Candidatus Palibaumannia cicadellinicola: one gene and its partner. The protein of the gene in region 1 interacts with the protein of each later gene in a pairwise test. Links are inferred from orthologs where the notes say so. Each region holds a gene or a part of one and is shown on either strand. Other genes may lie near its edges. The genes, in order: IM45_RS01765 and grpE.

Evidence for each region.
Region 2: the proteins of IM45_RS01765 (region 1) and grpE interact in binary tests that used the Escherichia coli proteins (3 or more experiments, as listed by UniProt). The link is inferred for Candidatus Palibaumannia cicadellinicola from one-to-one orthologs.

The regions. Positions count from the first base shown.
Region 1 is NZ_CP008985.1:365,343-382,542, forward strand. The notes cover bases 13,984-16,931. They hold IM45_RS01765 (Nramp family divalent metal transporter), read left to right. Parts: upstream 13,984-14,753; coding sequence 14,754-16,109; downstream 16,110-16,931. Other genes in these bases: pyk (pyruvate kinase), read left to right, coding at 13,984-14,284; ruvB (Holliday junction branch migration DNA helicase RuvB), read right to left, coding at 16,377-16,931. Outside these bases: HTH-type transcriptional regulator CysB, read right to left, coding at 37-1,011; topA (type I DNA topoisomerase), read right to left, coding at 1,305-3,902; IM45_RS01720 (YciC family protein), read left to right, coding at 4,549-5,310; IM45_RS01725 (YciI family protein), read left to right, coding at 5,584-5,883; cls (cardiolipin synthase), read left to right, coding at 6,083-7,540; hns (histone-like nucleoid-structuring protein H-NS), read left to right, coding at 8,199-8,606; protease HtpX, read right to left, coding at 8,734-9,612; RNA chaperone ProQ, read right to left, coding at 9,776-10,411; ftnA (non-heme ferritin), read right to left, coding at 10,566-11,051; zwf (glucose-6-phosphate dehydrogenase), read right to left, coding at 11,155-12,654; more of pyk, read left to right, coding at 12,842-13,983; more of ruvB, read right to left, coding at 16,932-17,200. UniProt on the Escherichia coli protein: H(+)-stimulated, divalent metal cation uptake system. Involved in manganese and iron uptake. Can also transport cadmium, cobalt, zinc and to a lesser extent nickel and copper. Involved in response to reactive oxygen.
Region 2 is NZ_CP008985.1:701,277-711,919, forward strand. The notes cover bases 7,110-9,840. They hold grpE (nucleotide exchange factor GrpE), read left to right. Parts: upstream 7,110-8,040; coding sequence 8,041-8,640; downstream 8,641-9,840. Other genes in these bases: nadK (NAD(+) kinase), read right to left, coding at 7,110-7,957; ung (uracil-DNA glycosylase), read right to left, coding at 8,670-9,371; nadB (L-aspartate oxidase), read right to left, coding at 9,439-9,840. In the rest of the region: autotransporter assembly complex protein TamA, read left to right, coding at 1-976; IM45_RS03340 (translocation/assembly module TamB domain-containing protein), read left to right, coding at 1,042-4,080; ppa (inorganic diphosphatase), read right to left, coding at 4,137-4,691; IM45_RS03355 (proline--tRNA ligase), read right to left, coding at 4,917-6,644; more of nadK, read right to left, coding at 7,010-7,109; more of nadB, read right to left, coding at 9,841-10,643. UniProt on the Escherichia coli protein: Participates actively in the response to hyperosmotic and heat shock by preventing the aggregation of stress-denatured proteins, in association with DnaK and GrpE. It is the nucleotide exchange factor for DnaK and may function as a thermosensor.

The DNA of each region.
Region 1 (17,200 bases):
ATATTATAAGGCTAGCAGCTTAATAATCATAGACTATCACTTTACCGGCAAATTGATCTCCTGAAATATTACTTCAATTTCTTCATTAGATCGCCGTGCTACCGCCATATCTACTACTTCACGGGTTAAATGCGGTGCGAAACGTTGAAGAAAATCGTACATGTAGCTACGCAAAAATGTGCTACGACGGAATCCTATTTTAGTAGTACTCTGTGCAAATAAGACATCTGCGCTGATTTTTACTAAATCCTGGTCCGCTTCCGAGCTTACAGCCATATTAGCAATCACACCAATACCAAGACCCATACGCACGTAAGTTTTAATTACATCTGCATCAGTAGCCGTAAAAACAATACGTGGTTTCAGTCCCGCGTGGTTAAAAGCGATATCCAGCTCAGAGCGACCAGTAAAGCCAAAGGTATAAGTAACCAGTGGATAAGATGCTAGTTCTTCAATAGCTATCTTTTTTTTGCTGGCTAAAGGATGATGTGGTAACACCACAATAGCACGGTTCCAGTGATAACAAGGCAACATCACTAAATCATCATACAAATGCAGTGCTTCAGTAGCAATGGCAAAATCAGCTAACCCTTTAGATACAGCTTCTGCAATTTGTGCCGGAGAGCCTTGGTGCATATGTAGTGATACTAGTGGGTAACGCTTGATAAAGCTTTTGATAACTTCTGGTAAAGCATAACGTGCTTGAGTGTGGGTAGTTGCTACATACAATGATCCTTTATCAGGATAGGTATGTTCCCCAGCTACTGCTTTGATAGCATCAACTTTGGAGAGTACTTCGCGTGCAATACGAATAATTTCCTGACCTGCTGGTGTTACCCTAGTTAGATGTTTACCGCTACGGACGAATATTTGTACCCCTAGCTCATCTTCTAACATTCGCACCCGTTTACTAATACCGGGCTGAGAGGTATAAAGACCTTCAGCAGTAGAAGAAACATTGAGGTTATGGTTCACTACTTCTACGATATAACGAAGTTGCTGTAATTTCATCTTGGTATCCTGGCATGTACCTTGAACATGGAGCGCGAAAATCATCAGCCTAGCTGGTGACATAAGATAGCAAACCAGGTTCAGATTTTAGCAAAGCTAAAGGATTCAAAGAGTTTATTATAATTTATAGTATTAAATCATAAAAAAACAAGTAATATCACTCTATGAAAGATTCAATTAAAATAGCCAACCTGTAGAAAGTCAAGGAGAGCTACTAATTAATATAGGTAAGCTAGTTTATTTATTCCTAATAAACTGGAGATAATGATAGAGCTGATAGCTTGAGCTTGCTTTTAGGCTCCGCTCCTAGATATTGGTTTTATCTGCCAATGTCCGTCAATAAAAAAGGCAGTCCAACCGGTTGCCTTACCATCTTTTTCTGATGAAACATATTGTTGTTTGGTTTTACGGCTGAAGCGTACTAAAGTCTTATTGCCCTCTTCATCTTGTGCAGGCGCATCCGCTAAGTAACGCAGTACATTTGGTAGACGATCTTTAAATTTCACTAATTCTTCAACTAGCGGCGCGCGAGTTTCGCGTACTTTTGGGAAAGTATGAGCTGCTAGGAATACTCCGGTCGCACCATGACGTAATACAAAATAAGCATTAGCATGGTTACATATTAGCTCTGGTAATGCTACTGGATCAATCTTTGGTGGTGCTATATCCCCATTACTTAATATATTCCTAGTATTTTTGCATTGATCATTTATACAAGCTACATATTTACCGAAACGGCCTAATTTTAGGTGCATATTTGTACCGCACTTTTCGCACTTCGGACCGTGATAGCTTTTGATATAAAATTTACCTTGTTCGATGTGATAACTATCGCATAAAGGATTACTACCGCATACATGTAATTTACGATACTGATCGATTAGGTAGCTATCCATTATCTGATTACATTTGATGCAATGGGGCCGTACGCGAGAGACATTAGTATCTGTATTATCGCTTTCTAATATCTTCATTGATTCAGATTCAGATATCAGGTTCATTGTTTTTTTACAACGCTCTTTTAGCGGGAGTGCATAACCAGAACAACTAAGAAAAACTCCAGTACTAGCAGTACGAATGCCCATTTTCCTACTACAAATAGGACAAATTATGTTCGTTATGACCATATTATTAGGCTGCATACCACCTTCTGCTGGATCTTTCTCAGCTTTTTCTAGTTGTTTAATCAATTTAACGAAGAAAGTATCAAGTACATTTTTCCACTCTTGCTTATTATTAGCGATTTTATCAAGTGTATTTTCCATATTAGCTGTAAAGTCATAATTCATTAGTTCACAGAAATTTTCTTCTAAACTTTTAGTCACAATTTCTCCCATTTTTTCGGCGTAGAAACGACGATTTTCTATATTGACATAGCCACGATTTTGAATTGAAGATAGAATAGACATGTATGTAGATGGTCGGCCAATACGAAGTTTTTCTAGCTTTTTGACAAGCGAAGCTTCACTGTAGCGTGCAGGTGGTTTCGAAAAATTCTGGCTTGGAATCAATTGTTGTAGAGTTAATATCTGGCCCACTTCTACTAAAGGTAAGATTTTATCTTCATTCTCCTTCCGCAACACAGACACAGGCATAACTTTAGTCCAACCATCGACACGTAGTGTTCGCCCACGAGCACAGAGCTGAAAATCACCCGCTGTTACGGTCAATATTGTAGAGTCATACTGCGCTGGTATCATCTGGCAGGCAACAAATTGCTTCCAGATTAATTGATAAATATTTCGTGCTTGTTCATCCATATTTTTTAGTTGTTGAGCTTGGGTATAAATATCGGACGGACGAATTGCCTCATGTGCTTCCTGCGTCTGACCTTTGCTGACATACTGATTTGGTTTATTAGGGAGATATTCACTACCGAAAACATCTATGATATAACTACGGACCATATTAAGCGCATCCTCACTAACCTGAGTAGAATCAGTACGAATATAGGTAATATATCCAGCTTCATATAGCCGCTGAGCAAGCATCATTGTTCTTTTTACCCCATAGCCTAAATGAGTACTAGCTGCTTGTTGTAGGGTAGATGTTATAAAAGGCGCACCAGGCTTACTACTTGTTATTTTATTTTCTTGCTTACAGATGAGATATCTCGCAATCTCAAGTAAAGGAATAACAGTTTGGATTTGTGTGTAATTAATTGGTTTAAATAGTTTATGATGTTGGTGTGTAACCCGCATTGTCAGTGGTGCTCCATTATGAGTCTGCAAATTAGCATATAGCTCCCAATATTCTTCTGGTAAAAAAGTTTTAATTTCGCGTTCACGCTCTACTATAAGTCTTACAGCAACAGACTGTACCCGACCTGCGGATAAGCCACGAGCTATTCTTTTCCATAATAAAGGAGAAACCATATAGCCCACCATACGATCCATGAAGCGCCGTGCTTGTTGTGCATTAACACGATATAGATTAAGCTCTGTAGGTTTTTTAAACGCTTGGGTAATAGTATTATAAGTAATTTCGTTAAATACTACCCGACTAAATCTTGTTTGATCACCGCCTATAACTTCCCTAATATGCCAGGCGATGGCTTCACCTTCACGGTCAAGGTCTGTAGCAAGATAAATATGTTCAGCTTGTTCCGCGATAGCTTTTAACTCATTAACTATTTTTTCTTTACCTGGTAAAATTTCATAATGAGCTAACCAGTCATTATAGGGATCGATACCCATACGATTTACTAGTGCGCTCTGCTGGTTTTGTTTACCTTGTTTCGGTTTTATTGCGCTATTTTTACTAGTAGAATTATTGATCGGTAAATCGCGAATGTGACCGATACTAGATTTAACCACATAGTCATTACCTAAATATTTATTAATTGTTTTCGCTTTTGCTGGAGATTCAACAATAACAAGAGCTTTGACCATTTTATTTTACTCGTATTATTTATTATATTTTTGGCAGAATTGATTTCTTTATATTACTAGAGCACTCTATTTTTATCTGATTAATTTTTAGTAGAATTGAATTTACTAACCATATGCTAATAGTACTTTCTATTAAAGCGCTTATGCTTTATCTATTGTGACTTATTCAGTATCCGAACAATTACAAGTTTTCTGATTATAGCTACTAACTTAAAAGAATATATTTTTATAGATGAGATCTGGTAGTAGTTAGGTAATTTAAAAGGTATAATTTTTATTAAGCTTGATAAAAATCATCCCTCTTTTATATTCTAGGTTAAATATATAAAAAGTATGATTATATATTTATATATCGATAGATATTATCTTCTAATTTAAGAACAAAAACAGCAATAACCATAACGTATTAGTGAGATGAATTGTTCGTTTGATCTTTTAGGCATAGATGATTATTTGATTTATGGTGTACATACTCACCTATGATATGAAATAAATTTTCAGGTTAGTTGTGAAATTTACACCGCACATGTATGGAGAGTAGTTCTACGATACTTTACGTTCATAATATAAGTATCTAGTATAGATGGTATAACAAGGTATCATGTTATCTCTTATTTTAACTATTGTTCTGCCAAGGAACCCCCCCATGCCAATTATGGCGACTATCCTATATCGTGACATGTTGAACTTTTTCCGTAATAAGTTCGCAGACATTATTTTACTTGCGCTATTAACTGCACTCATTAGTGTATTGCTGGGCTGCTATGCATTAGCTCCAGCTCCTGTAAGTGAACAGATTCTCTCGCTTGGTAACAAAGCTGATATTGAAATGTTATCAGAGATTAGTTTCAAACAAATAATAGAACATATGTCGATAGACCAGCAGATCATTTTGCTTAAAACCTCTGCTGCTGGTACTTTAGCTGGACTCGTTGGTAATGCATTACTAACAGGAGGGCTACTTACTATGATACGTTTTATCTCAAATAAACGATCAATTAGCGTACTGGGGGCTATCGTGTTATCGGTGCGTTTACTACCCCGCCTGCTGCTATTAATTTTTATTACGACGTTACTTGTTCAATTAGGACTACTGCTAGTTGTAGTCCCAGGATTTTTGCTATCCATAGCTTTTAGCCTCTCGCCTGTCATTGCAACGATTGATAATCTCGGGGTTATTAGATCTATGCGCGCTAGTATTGAAATTGCTTTCGCTAATATTCGCTTGATTAGTCCGGCGGTACTATTATCGATGTTCGCGAAAACTATGGTATTACTGTTAGTCACACCATTTATTATATGTCATCCAATTTTTACAGCGATATTGTTAAATTTATTCAGTAATCTCATCTCATCTTTGTTGTTAATATATTTATATCGTCTGTACATGTTACTACGAGTGGTTTAAATTATTGTAAAGTAGTTGATATATGCCATTTAGCATTGTCTACTATGTCAAATATATAAAGATTTTACTAACCATACTTCTATACGTCTATTTTATTTAAAGAGATATAGATTATGTAGTTATACTGCAATAATCAGTATCTTCTCTACTTGTTCGTAACAGAGATGACCCAAAAAAATTGGTATTCGCATTATTAAGACAGATCTCTTGAGATCGATAGATGAGAGTTAATGAACTAAATACATTTCTTTTAATTGTGGGGTCATTTTTCCCGTGCTCTATGTAATTTATACAGAATGCGTTACCGAGTTGTTAGAACAAGGCCTATCTACCTGTTGTAACAAAATAGATATGGCACGCTTACAACTACTACAAAACCAAGGACGACTATTAACCGCCGGCCTGACGCCGGCGGTTGACAGTTGCGATCCTAGTATCGCAGGATTTCATGGTTATACGATAATCGCGGAATTTGATGATTTGGAAACAGCGCAGGCCTGGGTTGAGCATAATGTCGCTACCGGTTGTATCTACGCTACAGTTATAGTTAAACCATATAAAAAAATATTTTAAGATAATTTTAGATAAATAATAATAGCTAATATTTAATTATTCTGATCATTAGTAAATGAAGCTAGTTATTTGATACCACTAGGGTAGTTTAAGCTATTAGTAGAACTGATATTCTATGGGATAGTAAAAACATTTGCTATTGTCTCCCTTATACATGCGTTAACTCAAGCTTATGTTCTGCGAACAGGTTTTTTTCTCTATGATAACGCTTTATACGATTATAAACTGGTTACTAATTTTTAGTTATTGGTTATTAATTGCATGTGTCACTTTGCGAATATTAATGAAACGTCGTGCGGTGCCTTCTGCCATGGCTTGGCTGCTAGTGATTTATATTCTACCGTTGGTAGGAATCATAATTTATTTGCTACTCGGTGAGCTTAATATTGGCAAGCGCCGCTACGAACGCAATAAGGCTGTGTGCCCTTCCATCAATCAGTGGATTGATAATCTAAAATGTTGCCAGCAAATATTTTCGACTGCAAATAGCGAAGTAGCACGTTCACTGTTTCAATTATGTGCACACCGCCAGGGTATCAGTGGTCTGAGAGGTAATAAAATACAATTACTGACTAATACCTATGAGACTATGAAGTCACTTATCCGCGACATTAGTCTGGCACAGCGTAACATCGAAATTGTTTTTTATATCTGGCAGGCAGGAGGAGTAGTCGATAAAGTGGCAGAAGCACTGATGGCTGCTGCACGTAGAGGTGTTTTTTGTCGATTGATGCTCGATTCAGCCGGCTGTGTGCACTTTTTCTGCAGTCCCTACCCTGCCATGATGCGTAATGCAGGGGTTAAAGTTGTTGAAGTCTTGCATGTTAGTATTTTGTGTGTATTCCTGCGTCGGATGGATTTACGTCAGCATCGTAAGATGGTATTGATAGATAATTACATCTCCTATACTGGCAGTATGAATATGGTTGATCCGCGTTACTTCAAACAAAAAGCCGGCGTTGGTCAATGGATAGATATGATGACACGCATGGAAGGACCAATCACTATGGTAATGGGTATAATCTATTCTCGTGATTGGGAAATAGAAACAGGCCAACGCATCCAGCCACCAGCCGAAAATATCATACCATTCGAATACTCTAATTCAAATAATACTGTCCAGGTTATCGCCTCTGGTCCTGGTTTTCCAGAGGGAGTCATTCACCAGGCATTACTCACCGCAATTTATGCAGCACGTGAAGAATTAATTATCACTACACCTTATTTAGTACCTAGCGATGATTTACTACATGCTATTTGTACTGCCGCCCAACGTGGTGTAAAAGTGCAGATTATTATTCCACTTGATAATGATTCCCTGCTAGTTAGATGGGCGAGTAGGTCGTTTTTATCAGAGCTACTAGAAGCTGGCGTACTTATTCATCAGTTCGAAGGCGGGCTATTGCATACGAAAAGCGTGCTGGTAGACAGTCAATTAAGCTTAGTAGGAACAGTTAATCTAGATATGCGTAGCTTATGGTTAAATTTTGAAATTACCTTAGTTATCGATGCTAAAGATTTTGGCAGCGATCTAGCGCGAGTGCAAGAAGATTATATCGCACATTCGCGGCTTATTGACGTGATAGTCTGGTCAAAACGTCCTTACTGGCAACGCATTATCGAGCGACTTTGCTACTTTTTGAGTCCATTATTATGATTGTATCACTATTAAATATGATAATACTTTGCTCAAGTGTAGCGTAAAGTAAGTAGGACAGATAAAAAACAGCGTTAGAAATCTATTCTCATCAACAAATCATGCATTACTAGAAAATCGTTCTACTAAATAACTTAAATCAAATTAATATCAAGAAATTATATCAAAATAATTAAGAGTTCAATACTAGTAATCATTTCTTAAATTATGTGAGTTGAATTTAGCAATATAGCTATAGATATTTAATAGATAAATCTTAGATCTCAAATATCTTACCAGCCATCTATGTTAGTAACAACTATACTATTTGATGTCTGAAATTTCGCGCTATACAATGATATCAAGCATCTATGTTTCTAAATTCATGTGTTGATATAGTGATAACCACTCTTCACAATTTATATAAAATATCTTAGAGTATATATTAGTTGGAAACAAGCAGTATAATACTGTACTTTATTAGTGCTACACTAATAACCATTCCATTGTCTTATTTAAATATTTTTATGTAAAGAACTAATATTTATTATTATTCGTTTTCTGAGTAGTCTAAATAATATTTTTAATTAATGACAATTCGGGTATTGCAGAAAGGATACTAGCGCTTTATTATTCATAATACTGATACGCACTATTTGTAATATTAGAGATTAAGTTAATGAACGAAGCACTTAAGATTCTTAATAACATTCGTACTTTGCGCGCACAAGCCAGAGAATGCACTCTAGAAACTCTAGAAGAAATGCTGGAGAAACTTGAGGTCGTAGTCAATGAACGACGTGAGGAAGACAACCAAGTTCAGGCTGAAATAGAAGAACGCACTCGAAAACTACAACAATACCGTGAAATGTTGATTGCAGATGGCATTGATCCTAATGAATTATTACATACTATTAATATTTATAAAACCACCGGAAAAATTAGACGAGCTACCCGTCCGGCAAAATATCAATATATCGACGAACATGGTCAAATTAAAACTTGGACTGGACAGGGACGTACTCCCGCAGTGATCAAAAAAGCTATTGATCAAAAAGGAAAAGCGCTAGAAGATTTCTTGCTATAAAGCTTTACTAACTATCCTATCAGTTAAAAACTATCTTCATATTAAATATATTCATTTATTAGCAGTAAGTTTATATTTCAAATAAAGCTAGCATTCGTTATTACATCATAGCTAGCTTAATTATGACTTAATTTCTATAAGTACCACGACGAAGTGCTTCAATACGTTTATCCAGTGGTGGGTGAGACATAAAGAACTCACTAAAAGATTGATTACGTCCGTTAATACAAAAAGCTATTATACTACTTGATTCTTGTGGTTCATAACTAGTTTTTAATCGTTGCAGGGCGGCAATCATTTTATCGCATCCTACTAGTTTAGCTGAACCAGCATCTGCATGAAATTCACGGTAACGCGAAAACCATAAAACAATAATACTTGCTAGAACGCCGAATACTAATTCAAGTACCGTCGATATAGTTACATACACGAAATGATTCCCGTTACTATTTTCTTCTTTACTATCAGATCCCATTAAGCCCGCAACTAATTGCGCTATAAAACGAGAAATAAAAATGACAAAAGTATTAACTATTCCATTTATTAAGGTCATAGTAACCATATCTCCATTTGCGATATGGCTGATTTCATGAGCTATCACTGCTTCAGCTTCAGAGCGGTTCATATGCTGCAAAAGGCCGGTACTGACTGCTATTAGTGATGTATTACGACTAGCACCTGTAGCGAAAGCATTGATATCAGGTGCATGATAAATTGCTACCTGCGGTATTGCTATGCCGATATCCTGCGCCTGACAACGTATAATATTTATCAACCAAGTTTCTACTTCATTACGTGGCTGTTTTATGAGTTCACCGCCTACTGAACGTAGTGCCATAAATTTTGACATTAATAGTGAAATGAAGGCTCCACCAAAACCGAACATACTAGCTATAATAATCAACCCAGCGGTACTAGAAGTTTGGATACCGGTAAAGTTTAATACAATGCCAAAAACGACCATGACCGCTAAGTTCGTGAGTAAAAACAGAGCAATACGTATCATAAGAATATAATTTTTTCCTCAAAAAAGTGATGTTTACGAGATCAAGTTAATTTATGACATCTATTGTAACTTTAGTTATAGTATTAATTTAATGTAATTTTTACATAACATGATTTCCAAAATATTGAATAAGTCATGAAATTACTTAGTTTCATCTTAAGTCTTAAGTCTTAATTTCATTTATCAGATGTTCGGTACGTACTATCAAATAAATTCCAGAAGATAGTTGTATACGAACTCCTTCTTTAGTGATTTCTCTTACTGTTGCAATCATAAGAGATTGACCTACTTTGATTTGAATTTCTTGACCTATTGTAAGGGTAGTAATATTACGAATAGGTATCGGTAAAAATATCGCTACTTGATTTATTTTTTGAGCTGTCTGTGTGTACCGTGAATCTTGTGGCTGTGGCATAGAAACTTTTTCTTGCTCATGATTTTTAGCTTTTTGTACAGTACGATACTGTGAAATACGAGCTTTAGCTTCCTCTAATTGCTTGCGTGCATACTCAATATGTTGTGCTTCTAATTCACCACATGGATTACCATTGAGATCTACGCGTTGTACTCCATGCTTTATTCCATATAAGTAACGCCAACTTGACGTGTATAGTCGTAATGCAGAACGTAACTGGGTTTTACTTAGAGTCTTTTGGCTCTGTACCCATTCGACTAGATCTTTAAAGATACCGATCTTGAGTGGTCGCGCCTGACCTACTGAGGTAAAACACAACGGAAAGCGCTCTGAAAGAAAAGCAATTACTTTTTTATGATTGTTTAACTTATATGGATGTTCCATTAATGTTCCTGATAAACACAAAACTTACATTGTTCTTAAAAGTGTTTTATGAAAAAATAATCATCATATTAGTCAATAGTTAATCAAATAGATCAAAAGTAGTTTTTAGCTCAAAACAAGTAGTGCCGATAAGTTATTTACTATATAATAACTATTATTGATTTTTCATCATTTGGTCTATTAAAAATAGTCCATTATAATCAATAGCTATCATTTCAAACTTGTCTAATATAGATTTAAAAATCTTCTCTTCTTTATGCTGTTCAGCAACGTACCACTGTAGAAAGTAGAATGTTGAGTAATCTTGTAGTGTCATAGTAACGTGCACTAGCCGGTTAATTTGATTGGTAATATTTTTTTCATGTTCGTAGGCAAAATTAATTAATTCAGTTAGTGACGAGAAATGGATTGGAGGAGCTTGAATAGCACCTAACAGAGGCATAGTACCAGTATCATTTAAATAGTCAAAGATACGGTATATATGATTTGTTTCTTCTCGCGACTGCTTTTGAAAAAATTGGCTTATACCTTCAAAGCCTTTATTATGACACCAAGCACTCATTTGCAAATAAAGATTAGTAGAGTAACATTCTAAGTTTAGTTGTTCATTAAGCTTCGTTGTCACTTCTGGTTTTAACATTAGTTCAATCCTTATTGAATAAAGTACATTCTGTAGAAAAATGCGATTTTAGTTTCGTTGTGCCCTAATTAAAGTTGATAGTTTAATAATAAAAATTATAGTTTTAAAGTTTTACTTCAGAGAAATGTTCTTCTAACTCATGCCAAGAGCGACTGTCTCTAGTCATTAGCGCGACCGATGTTACTGGTCCCCAACTACCAGCTGGATATGATTTTAGTGCATCAGTATCTGATTTCCAAGCTTCGATAATTGAATCGACCCATTTCCAGGCTTCTTCTATTTCATCTCGGCGAACAAAAAGCGCTTGAATACCTCGCATAGTTTCTAGTAAGAGACGTTCATAAGCGTCGGAAAGATGTGCCTGGTTAAAAGTTTCAGTAAAACTCAGATCTAACTTCGTAATTTGTAAACGATGTTTATGATCTAGTCTAGGTACCTTATTTAAAATCTGAATGTCCATTCCTTCATCTGGCTGCAGACGGATAGTAAGTTTATTTGGCGGAAGTTTTTGATAGGAATCCCGAAACAAGTTAATAGGTGGATTTTTAAAATATACTACTACTTCTGAACATTTCATCGGTAGACGCTTACCAGTACGTAAATAAAACGGAACGCCAGCCCATCGCCAATTATCAATATCCACACGAAGCGAAACAAAAGTTTCAGTACAGCTACTTTGATTTGCCCCTTCTTCTTCTAGATAGCCGGGCACTTTTATACCATTGATAATACCAGATGTATATTGCCCACGTACTGTGGTATCACGCACATTACTATCATTAATAGGACGTAGTGAACGTAAAACTTTTACTTTCTCATCGCGGATACTATCAGTGGTTAAATCAGAAGGAGGTGACATAGCAATCATAGTTAATATTTGTAGCAAATGGCTTTGAATCATGTCACGCATTTGACCTGCTTTATCAAAATATCCCCAACGTCCTTCGATACCTACTTCTTCAGCTACCGTTATCTGTACATGATCAATGGTACGATTATCCCAGTTTGTGGTGAATAAAGAATTAGCAAAACGTAAAGCAAGTAAATTCAGCACTGTTTCCTTGCCAAGATAATGATCGATACGATAAACTTGAGTTTCGTTAAAATACTTTGATACTTGATCATTAATCATACGTGATGATGCTAGACTTGTACCTAATGGTTTTTCCATCACAACACGATTTGGATATTGATTCATGCCAAATTCGCCTAATCCTTGACAAATAGAGCCAAAAGTATGTGGTGGCATAGCTAAATAATTAACAGTAACTCTAGACTGAAGATCTAATTTGTTAGCTAACTCTCTAAAATTTTGAGTATCATTAACATCTAAATTACAAAAATTAAAACGTGCGCTTAAAGTTTTCCATAATTTTTCGTCAATAGGTTCTTTCATGAAATTTTCTAAAGCTTGACGTACAACATGTGTATAAGTCTTCACATCCCACTCTGCGCGACCAACACCAATGATGCGAGTTTCCGGATGAATATAACCTGATTTTTCTAGCTGATACAACGAGGGTAATAACTTACGACGAGCTAAATCTCCTTTGGCGCCAAAAATAACTAGATCACATGCTTGGGCTATGGATGTCACAGTCATTTTGTTTTCCCCGTATAAAAGAGCTTTATCAATTTATTTAATTATACCTCGACTATACTTTAAAAAAACAACAAATTTTATTATGCAAAGTTTTTTAAGAAAGACTCTTGCTAGAAAACAAGTATGTTACTAAATACTAGGTTATAAAATAAATGCAATTATTTATTATCATTCAATGGAGTTATCTATGTTAAGACGGTTAAGAAGAACAAAAATTGTAATTACTCTTGGTCCTTCTACTGATATTGACAATAATCTTGAAAAAATAATTTTAGCGGGTGCTAATGTTGTACGCTTAAATTTTTCACATAGTACTACCAAAGATCATATACGACGTGCGCAACAGGTACGTGAAATTGCAGCTAGTTTAGGATGTCATGTTGCAATTCTTGGTGATTTACAAGGGCCTAAGATTCGTATTTCAACCTTCTGTCATGATAAAATTTTTCTAAATATTGGAGATGAATTTATACTTGATGCTACCCTTGCATGTGGCGCAGGCAACCGTAAACGAGTTGGTATAGATTATAAAAACTTGCCAGATGACGTGTTTCCAGGCGATATATTGCTCTTAGATGATGGTCGGGTACAATTAAAAGTATTAACAGTTCAAGAATTACAAATTTATACTGAAGTAATTATTGGAGGCTTGCTATCAAATAATAAAGGTATTAATAAATTAGGCGGTGGTCTTTCCGCTGAGACTCTCACAAAAAAAGATCAAGCTGATATTATTACTGCTGCCAAGATCGGTGTTGACTACTTAGCGATATCTTTTCCGCGTACTGGTCAAGATATTATCTATGCACGTCAGCTTGCTCGTGATGCAGGTAGTCATGCAAAAATAATTTCCAAAGTAGAACGTGCCGAAGCTGTTGTTTCTGATGAAGCGATGGATGATATTATTTTAGCATCAGATGTTGTTATGGTAGCACGTGGAGATTTAGGTGTTGAGATTGGGGATACAGAACTAGTTGGTATTCAAAAAAAATTAATTAGACGGGCTCGTCAGTTGAACCGGGCTGTAATCACTGCAACCCAAATGATGGAATCAATGATTATCAATCCTTTACCTACTCGTGCAGAAGTTATGGATGTAGCCAACGCAGTACTAGACGGTACCGATGCTGTAATGCTGTCTGCCGAAACTGCGACTGGTCAGTATCCTATAGAAACTGTAACTACTATGGCAAAGATTTGTCTAGGAGCAGAAAAAATACCAAGTATAAATATTTCGAAACATCGAATTGATGTACAGTTTGATAATATCGAAGAAGCTATCGCTATGTCAGCCATGTATGCAGCCAATCATCTGAAAGGAATTACTGCCATTATATCAATGACGGAGTCCGGTCGTACTGCATTAATAATGTCTCGTATCAGCTCAGGTCTACCTATTTTTGCACTATCCCGCCATGAGCATACATTGAATCTGACAGCATTATATCGCGGTGTAACGCCAGTTTATTTTGATAATAATGGTGATAGGGTAGCAACAGCAATTAATGCAATTAGTTTGCTACGCGATCAAGGTTTTTTAGTAGTAGGAGATTTAGTTATTATTACCCAAGGCGATATTATGAATATGGTAGGTACCACGAATACTAGCAGAATTTTACTAGTTGAGTAAAATAGTTGACATGCTGAAAACTGTGGTATAAATCTTTGCTGTTAAATTCACCATTAACATAAGTATATTTAAAAATAAGACTGTTTCTTTTTTTTACTTTTATGATAGCTATTACTATATAACTATAAATAGTAATTGCTTCCTGTCTGTTTGTTAACGGTTTCTGCTAACTACAAACATCAAGGTCGTAGTCTATATTATATATTGCTATTTGAGTGTCGTGACTTTGTATATGTATACTTAGAGTATTAATTTTTTAGTAGTTCAGTAGAGTGACAACTATCACTTCAGTACTAATATCATATTTAAAAACAGAGTAGATAAATTTATCCGCATACTTCTGATTATCTATCTATGTTCGTTGCAGTACACAGATACAGTTGAAAACTAATATATAAAACACATCATATCTGTGACGTATTAGTCATATATATTTTTTAACAGTTATCATAATTGTTAGGAACAAAAGATGGAAACAGTTAAAAAAAATAGCTTAGAAGAAATTAATAGTACTATTCCAGTACCTACTGGTAAAGCAAGATTTATTAAAAAACTATTTGCTTTCTCCGGCCCAGGAGCATTAGTTGCGGTAGGTTATATGGATCCAGGTAACTGGATTACTTCTATCCAAGGTGGTGCCCAGTATGGTTATTTATTATTATCAGTAATTTTGATTTCTAGCTTGATAGCGATGCTATTACAAGTGATGTGTGCAAAACTAGGCATTGTCACTGGTATGGATTTAGCACAGGCAACAAAAGCATTAGTTGGACAACGTACCGCAATTATTCTATGGCTTACTACCGAATTAGCAATTATTGCTACAGAAATGGCAGAGATTATCGGAAGTGCCATCGCTCTAAACTTATTATTTAATATACCATTATTATTAGGTGTTGTTATTACTGTCGTAGATGTACTTCTGTTGCTTATTTTAATCAAATTTAGCATTAGAAAAATAGAAGCAGTAGTATTTTGTCTAATTATAACTATATTTATTATTTTCTCTTATGAAGTAGCCCTTACTCATCCAAATTTATCTTTGATCATACGTTCGTTTATTCCACAGACCGAAATTCTAACGGCTCATGTGTCTGGTGGAGATTCTGCTTTCTTCATCGCATTAGGAATTGTAGGTGCTACAGTTATGCCGCATAATCTTTATTTACATTCTTCTATTGTACAGTCACGGCAATATGCTAGGGAAGATCCTCAAGCACTAGAGGAAGCGATTCGTTACGCGACCATAGATTCAAATATGCAGTTAGGTTTTTCATTCATTATTAATTGTCTGTTATTAATTCTTGGCGCATCTTTGTTTTTTGGAAAGAACCCAGAGGATATTGGTAGATTCGCTCAACTTTATAATGCATTACAAGATCACAATATGGCTGGTGCTATAGCAAGCTCTACATTAGCGACGCTATTTGCAATAGCATTACTTGCTTCTGGACAAAATGCTACTATTACCGGAACCTTGACTAGTCAAATTGTAATGGAAGGTTTTATTAATTTTACCTTACCGCTCTGGCAACGACGGATAATTAATAGGTTAATAGCTATTCTTCCGATTATAACTGGTATTTATTTGTGGGGAGAAAAAGGAGATGTGATAGAAAAACTACTTGTTTATACTCAAATTTTTTTAAGCATAGCACTACCTATTTCGATGCTACCGCTATTATATCTAACATCATCTCGAAAAAGAATGGGCAGCTTTGTTAATTGTAAAACTTTTATAATTATAGGTTGGCTAGCGAATGCTGTTCTGATTGTACTTAATATTCAATTAATCATTAAGACGATGAATATGTTATTTAGTTAATAGATCATAATATGATTATATTTTTAGTACTGCTAATTATATTTAGCGTTTTTGAGTTGTTATTTCATTAACATGCGGAGATGATTAGCTATCATATGAGTCATAAATTCACTTAGTTTGTAACTCTATTTTTTATGATGATTGAAATCATCTGTGATTTTATCGTATGATAGTAAAATACTAAGTAAATTTTATTGGTGATTTTTTATCTAAAATTTCTTAAGACAGCTATATCTATAATTACCAATGAAGATACAATTAATTTAATTAATCTAAATAGTTTTCCTTTTTTAAACTAAAGTGACGATAGGCTTCAGCAGTAACGATACGTCCGCGTGGCGTACGTTGTATAAATCCTTGCTGAATTAAAAATGGCTCTAGCACATCTTCTATTGTCTCTCTTTCTTCACCAATAGCTGCTGCTAGATTATCTAGTCCTACTGGTCCACCAACAAACTTATTAATAATTGCTAATAATAATTTACGATCCATTATATCAAATCCAGCGGTATCAACATTAAGCATATTTAAAGCATTTATTGCGACATTATTAGTAATATTCCCAGCTGCATGTACTTCTGCAAAATCGCGCACTCGTCGCAGTAGCCGGTTAGCGATACGCGGAGTACCACGAGCGCGTCGAGCTATTTCATGTGAACCACCACTAGTAATATTTAATGATAAGCACGCGGCGCTACGATTGACTATATGTTGTAAGTCTTCAGTATGATAAAAGTCTAGACGTTGCACAATACCAAAACGATCGCGTAATGGTGAAGTTAACGATCCCGCCCTAGTCGTAGCTCCAACTAAAGTGAATTGCGGTAATTTTATTTTTATAGAACGTGCTGCCGGACCCTCCCCGATCATTATATCCAGCTGATAATCTTCCATGGCTGGATATAATATCTCTTCTACTATAGGTGATAAACGATGAATTTCGTCGATAAATAATACGTCATGTGATTCTAGGTTCGTGAGTATTGCTGCTAAATCGCCAGCTTTTTCCAAAACGGGACCAGATGTACTACGGAGGTTTCCCTCCATCTCATTGGCAATAATATTTGCTAACGTCGTTTTACCTAGTCCAG
Region 2 (10,643 bases), 330 kb from region 1 along the record:
TTTGCTGCTAGACACTATGGTAACGCAATGTCTCCGTAATAAGCTAGAAATAGGTCTAGGATATTCAAATGACTTAGGACTACGGTTAAAAACACTCTGGCATAAACCTTGGCTGAACTCGCGCGGTCATAGTATGAAAACAAGTATCAACTTGCCAGTACCAGAGCAAGTGATTGAGATAACATATAAAATTCCTTTGTTTCATCATTATCTGGAGCAATACTATCTACTACAAGGGAGATTTAAGCTAGCTCATATCAATTATAATAAATCTGAGTTAACCACCCTAAATGTAATACGTTACTGGGATATATCTAACAGCTGGCAACGGGCAATACATCTACGCTGGAGCATGAATCATTTCACAGAAGCAAAAATAAATAATACTACTATGCTGATTTATCCAAGTATCAGCATGAACCGCACCCGACAACGCGGTGGAATCATGTCAACCTGGGGTGATAGCCAGCGCTATTCGTTATCGGTATCTACTACTACCTGGGGTTCAAATGTAAATTTTCTGCTATTACAAGCACAAAATGTTTGGATCCGTACGCTAGCGGAAAAGTATCGCTTTGTAATGCGTAGTCATTTAGGCTGGATTGAGACTAATAATTTTGAAAACATTCCTCCTACACTGCTTTTTTTTGCCGGCGGAGACCATAGTATACGGGGTTATAAATATCAATCCTTATCGCCACGGAATAACTACGGTAAGCTCACTGGCGCTTTAAAATTAGCAAGAGTATCACTAGAGTATCAGTACCATATGATAGGCAAATGGTGGGGTGCAGTCTTTATCGATAGCGGTGAAGCAGTAAATGACATCACACAGAGTAATATTAGAACTGGTGCCGGTATTGGTATGCGTTGGCAATCGCCAGTTGGTTTGTTCGAATTAGATCTTGCTACACCGGTAGCAGATAAGTGTGAGCATGGATTGCAGTTATACATCGGATTCGGGCCAGAACTGTGAACCTATTGAAGAAAAACCATTTAGGAATTTTACTGTTACTCTTGTTACTAAGTACGCTAGCTTTTTTGCTTAGTACAACTACTGGTTTACATCTAGTACTAAACAGTGTCGTTAGCTGGGTACCAGGGCTAGAAATTTCTTCTGTTCACGGTGATTGGAGTAATATTATTCTTAAACAAGTCCGATACCAAATACCAGGTGTTATAATTAAAGCAAGTGAATTTAACCTTGCGCTAGACTTTAGCAGTTTGGTGCACCGTAAGCTATGTATTCATACTGTCTATCTACGTGATGTCTCGGTCCAGGTCAAAATTAAACCACTAAGCTCACATACTACACAAGCTTGCTTGAGTAACTATGAGCCAAATAGTACAACTAGAATAATTCTCTCGACACCTTATCCACTTATTATACGCCGCCTGACACTACATAATATGCAGGTTAAGGTCAATCATACTAATATTAAACTTCATGAGTTAAGTACTGGACTGATATTCAGAGAACATCAATTATTGGTAAAGTCAACACGTATCTCAGGTCTATTCGTCGCACTGCCTAAAGCAGCACCAGTAGTAATAAACCAGTGGGTTGCAATGGCAATCAAACTCAAAAACCTCAGTCAATCTTCGCTGTTAAAAACTCTGCCAAATATGTTTACCAAACCATTTAGATCCGTGTCATTACTACCAACGCTGCCGTTGAATATTACTATTGAAGATCTTAATGGTAATAATCTACATATCACGGGAAAAAATGATATATGGATTACTCGGCTACGCATGCAGGCAATAACTCACGATCAGTACGCAGAACTAATACTACTAGAGATAGAATCCTCCCAGGGGTTGTTAAATGCATCCGGCAATGCAGATTGGCGTTGTAGTAAATTACCAGTTCATTTGATAGTAAACAGTATACTGAATATCGATCCTATTAAAAAAGAAATAGTTCAGTTAAGCATCAGCGGTAGTTTACGTGATGAACTACATACAATGATTGATCTTTCTGGCTCTGTCAAAGCTAAACTCGCTATTAATATTAAGATGATACAGTTAGGAGCTCATAAGTTCGCGCTACCGCCGGAAGTTAATCATCAGCTTAGATTAAGTTCCGGCGGTAGCGCGCGTGGGAGTCTCAAACTCAGAGGTGATATAAGCATCAGCTCGCAGCAAGTACTAGTAGACTGTCACATTAGCTCGTTACGCTGGGCTGATTTAAACATTAGGGACATTACTTTACAAGGGATAATATTATCAGGAGAAAGTCTTAGTGGTTACCTGCACTTGCAAATCGCTCAATTGCAGCAGAGGCAATGGTTATTACGTCAGCTAATTTTTACAGCTACCGGAGATGAGAAGCAGCATCAGCTAACATTGATCATGCTTGGTAAACCAAAGATAGCAGGTCAGTTACAAATACAAGGTCATTTCGATAGCACACATCAGCTATGGCATGGTGTACTTAGCCAAACTAGTTTCACAACCACTATCGGAGAAATACTAAAACGATTGGTGCCTAAATTTCAATTTCAATCTAATATGCAGGCTAGCGGTTTTGTTACAGGTAGCGCAGAGGTTGGTTGGGAAGCTGGCAGTAAACTACCGCATGCCAAAGTTGGACTTTTCGGCCAGAATATCAAAATCAGTCAGATAGTACCAGTACCGGGAAAAACCTGGCAGGTATTATTAGATAGGCTCATATTAAATGCAGGATTCGATAAAGATCAGGCACACTTTAATTGGTTACTAAAAATAGCTAGTAACGGTCAGTGTAACGGGCAATTACAAGTAGTGCATACTAAAAAAAAGCATAATATTAACGGTAATATTAATATTCAAGATATCTCTCTAGCGCTACTGAAGCCCCTCTTCGGGCGTGGAGAGAGCGTAGAAGGTATGCTAAATGCAGCCTTATTGATCAGCGGCAATACTAAGTTACCACAGCTTGACGGTCAGCTAAGATTAGAACAACTCATTATAAAACACACAGTAATACCTTGTTCTATGACAGAAAGCCGGTTAACACTGAATTTTTCAGGTACTAAATTAGATTTGCATGGATTGATTAGTACCAAACATGGACAAGTTAATATCATCGGCCACGCTAATTGGAACTGTGTTGATGTTTGGCAAGCGCGTATTGCCGCCTCGGGTAATAGAATGCGCATTACTATGCCGTCGATAGTACAGATAGTACAGTTAGATATATCTCCTAACATTGTTTTTGAAGCTACTCCGACGTTATTAACCCTTAACGGTAAGATAGACATTCCCTGGATGCGCATTAAAGTGAAAGATATGTCGGAAAGTACCGGGAGCATTTCATCTGATGAGGTACTATTAGATGAGCAACTTAAATTAGTGACAATGCGAGCACATGATCAAAGTATTGTTATTCCTATCATCACTAACCTATTAGTCCATGTTGGGAATGACGTACAAATCAATGCCTTAGGTTTGAAAGCTAATCTTTCAGGTGACCTAAAAGTAACTCAAGATCAAAAAAGACTGGGTATTAGTGGGGAAATAGATATTCCATCCGGCTATTTCCAAGCTTATGGTCAGGACTTAATCATAACTCAAGGCCAACTGCTCTTCTCTGGACCCATAGATCAGCCTTATCTCAACATCCAAGCGATCCGTGATCCAGAGTATACTAAGGATAATGTAATAGCTGGCGTACAAGTTACTGGTCCAGTTTACCAACCGATACTAGATGTATTTTCTAATCCGATTAAATCCCAGCCAGAAGCGCTGTCTTATTTATTAAAAGGCCACGGTATTGATGAAATGAGTACTGATCGTAATATCATGGTAGCAATGTTAATTAGAATGGGAATGGTACAAAGCGAGCAATTTTTAGGTAAAATTGGAGATTTATTTGGGGTGACTGATCTAGCTTTAGATACCCAGGGTAGTGGAGATAGTTCCAAAGTAATTTTCAGCGGATATATTGCTCCTAGATTACAGGTTAAATATAATCTTGATATTTTTGACTCACTAGCAACGTTAATCTTACATTACCGCTTAATGCCTCAACTTTATTTAGAAGTAGTATCTGGTCTTAACCAGGCACTGAACTTATTTTATAGATTTGATTTTTAAATACTTATGGTTGTAGTAAAGTATATTACTGAAACTTTATTATTTTTGATACCTATTTATCTTCCTTCGTTATGAGCTAAGTTTTGCTTTGCTCGTGAGAAGGATAGCATAATCTCTCTTTTAGCATCTTGAGCGTTTTCCCAGCCGTCTACTTTAACCCATTTGCCAGCTTCTAGATCTTTGTAGTGCTCGAAGAAGTGGATAATCTGCGCCCGCAGTTTTTGTGGTAAGTCTTCAATATCTTTTATATTTTCATATTCATTCGATAACGTAGTGTGCGGCACTGCGATCAGCTTAGCATCTTCACCAGATTCGTCGGTCATTTTTAGCATACCAATTGGACGGCAGCGGATTACGGAACCTGGTTGTAGTGGATAAGGTGTTGGTACCAGCACATCTACTGGATCACCGTCTAGCGATAAGGTATGGTTTATGTAACCGTAGTTACAAGGATAAAACATCGCAGTGGACATAAAACGATCAATAAATAACACTCCTATTTCTTTATTTACTTCATATTTAATCGAAGCAGCCGTATTTGCTGGAATTTCTACCACCACGTAAATATCATCTGGTATATTTTGTCCTGCAGGTACCAAATTTAAGCTCATGTAACTTTCCTTCAATATAATTTATCCGTAGTTAGCCTAAATAAGTGACAATAAAAAGCAGTTTTCCCTAAAGTAATTGATCTATTATAACATAGTGTAGTAATATGTGTACTAAAATTACGGTGAGTGGCGCAGCCTGGTAGCGTAATACGTTCGGGACGTATTGGACGGAGGTTCAAATCCTCTCTCACCGACCACAGAATAGGTACATAATACACAACATATTCAACTCATGCCCGTAGCTATCTCAGCAGTTAGAAACTCTACGATAGTACTAAGTTTCATGATCTTTTTTTCACCGCTACGGCGATTTTGGTATTCTATCTCTTCAGTATCTAGATTACGATCGCCTATGACGATCGTATGTGGCACCCCAATCAGTTCAATATCAGCAAACATAACGCCCGGACGTTCTTGTCTATCGTCTAATAGTACGTCGATGTGGTTAGTGCGTAGTAGATTATAAAGTTGTTCTGCGGTGTTTTTAACCCGAAAAGATTGATGCATATTTATCGGCAAAATAGCCACATTGAAAGGTGCTAGTGCTTCTGGCCATAAAATACCGCGCTCATCATGGTACTGCTCTATAACTGCGGCAACGACACGAGTAATACCGATGCCATAGCAGCCCATCGTGACAATCTGATGATTGCCGTCTTTGCCTTGCACCGTAGCTTTTATAGCTTCGGAATATTTGCTTCCTAGCTGGAATATATGTCCTACTTCAATCCCGCTTTGTATTAGCAGAGTTCCCTGACCATCCGGACTAAGATCACCATGAATTACTTTTCTAAGATCTGCCACTTCTGGCAAACATAGATCTCGTTCCCAGTTAATACCGAAAAAGTATTTGCCATCAATATTAGCGCCGGCAACGAAATCGCTCATTAACGCAACACTATGATCAATCACCAATGGCAATGGCAAATTCACCGGTCCTAGTGAACTGGAACTAGCGCCGATAGCTAAGCGGATCTCATCTTCAGTCGCAAAAACCAGAGGAGTTGCCACCTGAGGTAGTTTTTCTACCTTAGCGTCATTGAGATAATGATCGCCTCGTACCATCAGCGCTACCAACGGTAGATCCGCATCTTTTTTAGCACGAACAATAATCATCTTAATAGTTTTTTCTATCGGTAAGCTAAATTGTTTCAATAATTCAGCAACAGTGGAAATACCAGACGTATCTACTAAATGCATTTTCATACTAGGTTGATCACATTTAGTAGATGATACCACAGCTTCCGCAATTTCAATATTAGCAGCATAATCAGAAGTAGTAGAAAATACCATATGGTCTTCGCCATTACCGACTAGTACCTGGAACTCATGTGATACGATACCACCTATCGAGCCGGTATCCGCCTGTACCGTGCAAAAATCCAGACCCATACGGGTAAAAATTGCGCTGTAGGCACGATACATTGCGTCATAAGTTACTTGCAGCGACTCTTGATTAGCATGAAAAGAGTAAGCATCTTTCATTACAAATTCACGCGAACGCATCACGCCAAAACGTGGACGAACTTCGTCACGGAATTTTGTCTGAATCTGGAATAAATTCAGTGGGAGTTGTTTATAAGATCTAACTTCATTACGAATTAAATCAGTAATAACTTCTTCATGAGTCGGTCCTAGAAGAAACGCACGAGCGCTTCGATCGGTAAAACGTAGGAGTTCCTGACCATATTGTTCCCAGCGTCCACTCTTCTGCCACAAATCTGCTGGCTGTACTATCGGCATGGATACTTCGATAGCTCCAGCATTGTTCATCTCTTCTCGCACGATGTTTTCTACCTTACGTAGTGTGCGTAGACCAGTAGGCAGCCAAGTATAGAGACCTGATGCCAATTGACGAATCATTCCTGCGCGTAGCATCAATTGGTGGCTGACCACTTCTGCATCTACGGGAATTTCCTTAAGAGTAGAGAGTAAATATTGGCTAGTACGCATGCTTATCTCCTTCTAGTCTAGTCTTAGCCGACCTAATTAAATAGAGATGTAGATGCGCATAATATCTGAAACCTTTTGCAGTAGAATGCCGAAGACCGGACTCGAACCGGTACACCTAAAGGTGGTTGATTTTGAATCAACTGCGTCTACCAATTTCGCCACTTCGGCCTTGAAAGATCTTCGTAAGTGAAGATAGATAAACTTACTATTTACATAAACTAATTTACTAGTATTAATACCCGTACTAATCAGCTACGGGTATTGGGTAGAGATAAAAATACCATGAATTTATATTCTATCGTAACCTCATTTGCAAACCAAGTTTTTTATGTTATTACTTGATATTATTGATTTAATTACTGAGTTTAGATTGGCTTAATAGCCTTATTTGAGCAAAAAATTTTTGACCAGCCTAGTTTACGGCTTAAAGTATGAAAATAATTATAATCATTCGGATGGATCAAATATAGGTAGTAATTGCTACGGCGGATTACAATTTCATCTCCATCATGGATGGGAAAGGTGATCTGACTATCGCAGCTAATTTCTACATCAGGCTTCCATTCAGCAAATTTAAGTCTGATAGTACTGCTACCATGGATAACTAACGGACGGGAAGAAAGAGTGTGCGGAAACATAGGTACAAGTGCTATCGTATCCACAGTAGGGGTAAGGATAGGACCTCCAGCAGAAAGAGAGTAGGCAGTAGATCCGGTAGGAGTAGATATAATCAGTCCGTCGGCACGTTGTGAAAATGCGAAGTGATCATCGATATAAACATCAAATTCAATCATATGTGCGACCTTACCAGAATGTAGCACAACTTCATTAATAGCGGTACTAGGTTGTCCGCATATGTTGTTACGACAAATACGCGCTTCTAGTAAGAAGCGTTTATCACTGTGATAATTACCTGCTAAAACATCGGATAACTGTGTTAACGCTGAGTCTGGGTCTAAATCAGTGAGAAAACCCACATTACCACGGTTGATGCCAATAACTTTTATATAGTAGCGGGATAAAATCCGCGCTGCACCTAGCATATTACCGTCACCACCGATAACAATCGCTAGGTCTGCCTGCTGGCCTATATCTGCTAAACTACCGGTTATAGTATCGTATAATTCCAAATCACTAGCAATTTTATGTTCTATGATAACTTTTATACCCTTTTTTATTAACCAATAATATAGCATTTCATGGGTAGCTAGTGCATTTGGATAGCCGGGATGGCCGACAATACCAATAGTTTTAAAAGTTGCCGTAATGTTCTTGGTGATATCTGCGTTTGTTTTGTCTTTTGCCAGTTTCATTATGTTTCGTCCCTTGAATCCTTACTATTTATCCCCATAATAACCGGACTCGTAAGAATAATGCTGAAGCGCGGAGAAAACGTATGATGAGTCAAGAAATAAACACTCCTGACGAGCAAGTCTCACAAGATCACCAAAAAGATCAAGCACAAGCACAAGCACAAGTAGAAGTCGCGCCTGAAATGGTTGAAGAAGTGGTCGATCCTAGAGATGAGCGTATTGAAGAACTAGAAGTAGAACTAGCACAGTTGCAACAGCGCGAACGAGATTGCCTACTACGTGCTAAAGCAGAAATAGAGAACATGCGCCGCCGCAGTCAGATAGAAGTAGAAAAAGCCTATAAATTTTCTCTAGAACGTTTTGTCAGTGAATTACTACCGGTGATTGATAATTTAGAGCGCGCATTGGAGATGTCAGATAAATCTAACAGCGATCTAACTTCTACCATTGAAGGCATTGAGCTCACGTTGAAATCTCTGCTAGATGCTGTACGTAAATTTGGGCTCGAAGTTATAAGTGAAATACACATTCCATTTAACCCAGACGTACATCAGGCAATTACCATACTCGAATCTGAAGAGCATGAACCTAATAATGTCATAATCGTTATGCAGAAAGGCTATACTCTAAATGGTCGTCTTATTCGCCCGGCTATGGTTACAGTATCTAAAGCAAAAAGTTAACTATTTAACATTGACTCGGTACTATACTACTATATTTTGTTTATGTGGTTCACGTGATGCCACCCTATGGGTAGTTTTGGCTCCCAGTTTATGGTAGTTTTACCTTGTTCTTTTAGCAGAGTATTAACCTTTGAGAAATGATGGCAACCAATAAAGCCGCGATGCGCGGACAGCGGAGATGGGTGTGATGCTTTTAGAATGTAGTGGCGTCTCACGTCTATTATTTTGCTTTTTGTGTGCGCATGATTACCCCATAGAAGAAAGATAATGCCTTCACCTAGGCTATTAACTAAAGTAATCACTTTATTGGTAAAAATTTCCCAACCTAAGTGGGCGTGGGAATGTGCTTTGCCTGCTTCTACGGTTAATACTGTATTGAGTAGCATTATTCCCTGTGTTGCCCAACTATGTAAATAACCATGTGGTGGTATAATAAAGCCAGGTATATCGTTCTTTAGCTCTTTATAGATGTTTATCAGTGATGGTGGTATAGGTACACCAGGCGGTACAGAAAATGATAAACCATGGGCTTGCTTAGGCCCATGATAGGGATCTTGACCGAGGATAAGAACCTTAATAGTATTAAGTTCCGTCAGGCAAAAAGCTTTAAATATATCGTTCTGCGCTGGATAAATAGTAACGCCTGCTGCCCGTTCGCTAGCTATAAAAGCTAATATGTTCTTAAAATAAAGCTGTTTTTTTTCCTCCGAAATCATATGCAGCCAATTCATATTTTGTCCATTAATCATCTGATTAAGTTTCTATTCTATTATTCACTAGTATGTTGATCTTTTACTTTTATCCTGATCCATAGTAATAAGCCTTCCTTCCTGGTTGTAGAATAGTTGGTTGCGGGTTGGGCTGCATAGTAGGATAATCCAGCGTATAATGTAACCCGCGGCTCTCTTTGCGTAAGAGGGCACTTTTAACAATCAGTCCCGCTACTTGAAGTAGGTTACGTACTTCTAGTGCAGCGTGAGATATCCTAAAATTAGAGTAATACTCATTCATTTCTTTAGTAAGAAAGTTGATACGATATAGTGCACTCTCTAATCGTTTTGTTGTGCGCACAATACCAACATGATCCCACATCAATAGCCGCAGTTCTTGCCAATGCTGCTGTAAGACTATCTCATCACCATAACCAGAGTTACTAATAGAGCTATGATTCCAAGAAGGTAACTGATGTTCTTGTTTTACGAAAGTTGGTAAGCGGTGCAAAATATCTACAGACGCAGTCCAGCCATAGACTAGGCACTCAAGCAAAGAGTTGGATGCCAGTCTATTAGCACCGTGTAGGCCGGTATAACTTACTTCGCCGATAGCGTAAAGCCCGTCTAGATCGGTACGTCCATGTTTATCGACCATAACACCACCGCAGGTATAGTGTGCTGCTGGAACTATAGGAATCGGTTGGCGAGTTAAATCGATATCTAGCGTACGTAACTTATCATAGATCGTAGGAAAATGATGGCGAATAAACTTCTCAGGCCTATAGCTGATATCTAAATACATACATTTTGCCCCTAAACGTCTCATTTCGTGATCGATAGCGCGCGCCACGATATCCCTAGGTGCTAGTTCAGCTCGTAAGTCAAAATCAGGCATAAAGCGGCTGCCATCCGGTCGATATAGGTAGGCGCCTTCGCCACGTAGCGCTTCTGTTAACAGAAAATTACGAGCTTGCGGATGGAATAATGAGGTGGGGTGGAACTGATTAAATTCAAGATTTGCAACTCGGCACCCAGCACGCCAGGCCATTGCAATACCGTCACCAGATGAGATATCTGGGTTAGTGGTATATTGATAAACTTTGGAGGCTCCGCCTGTTGCTAGTACGACGGCGGCACAAGCATAGCACCGTTCCACTTTTTCCTGGGATCTATTCCAGATATAGGTGCCAACCACCCTACTGGGGCCGCACAGACCTATTGTATTCGAGGTAACGAGATCTACGGCGTGACAGTGTTCTATTATATGAATATTAGGATGCAGTGCCGCCT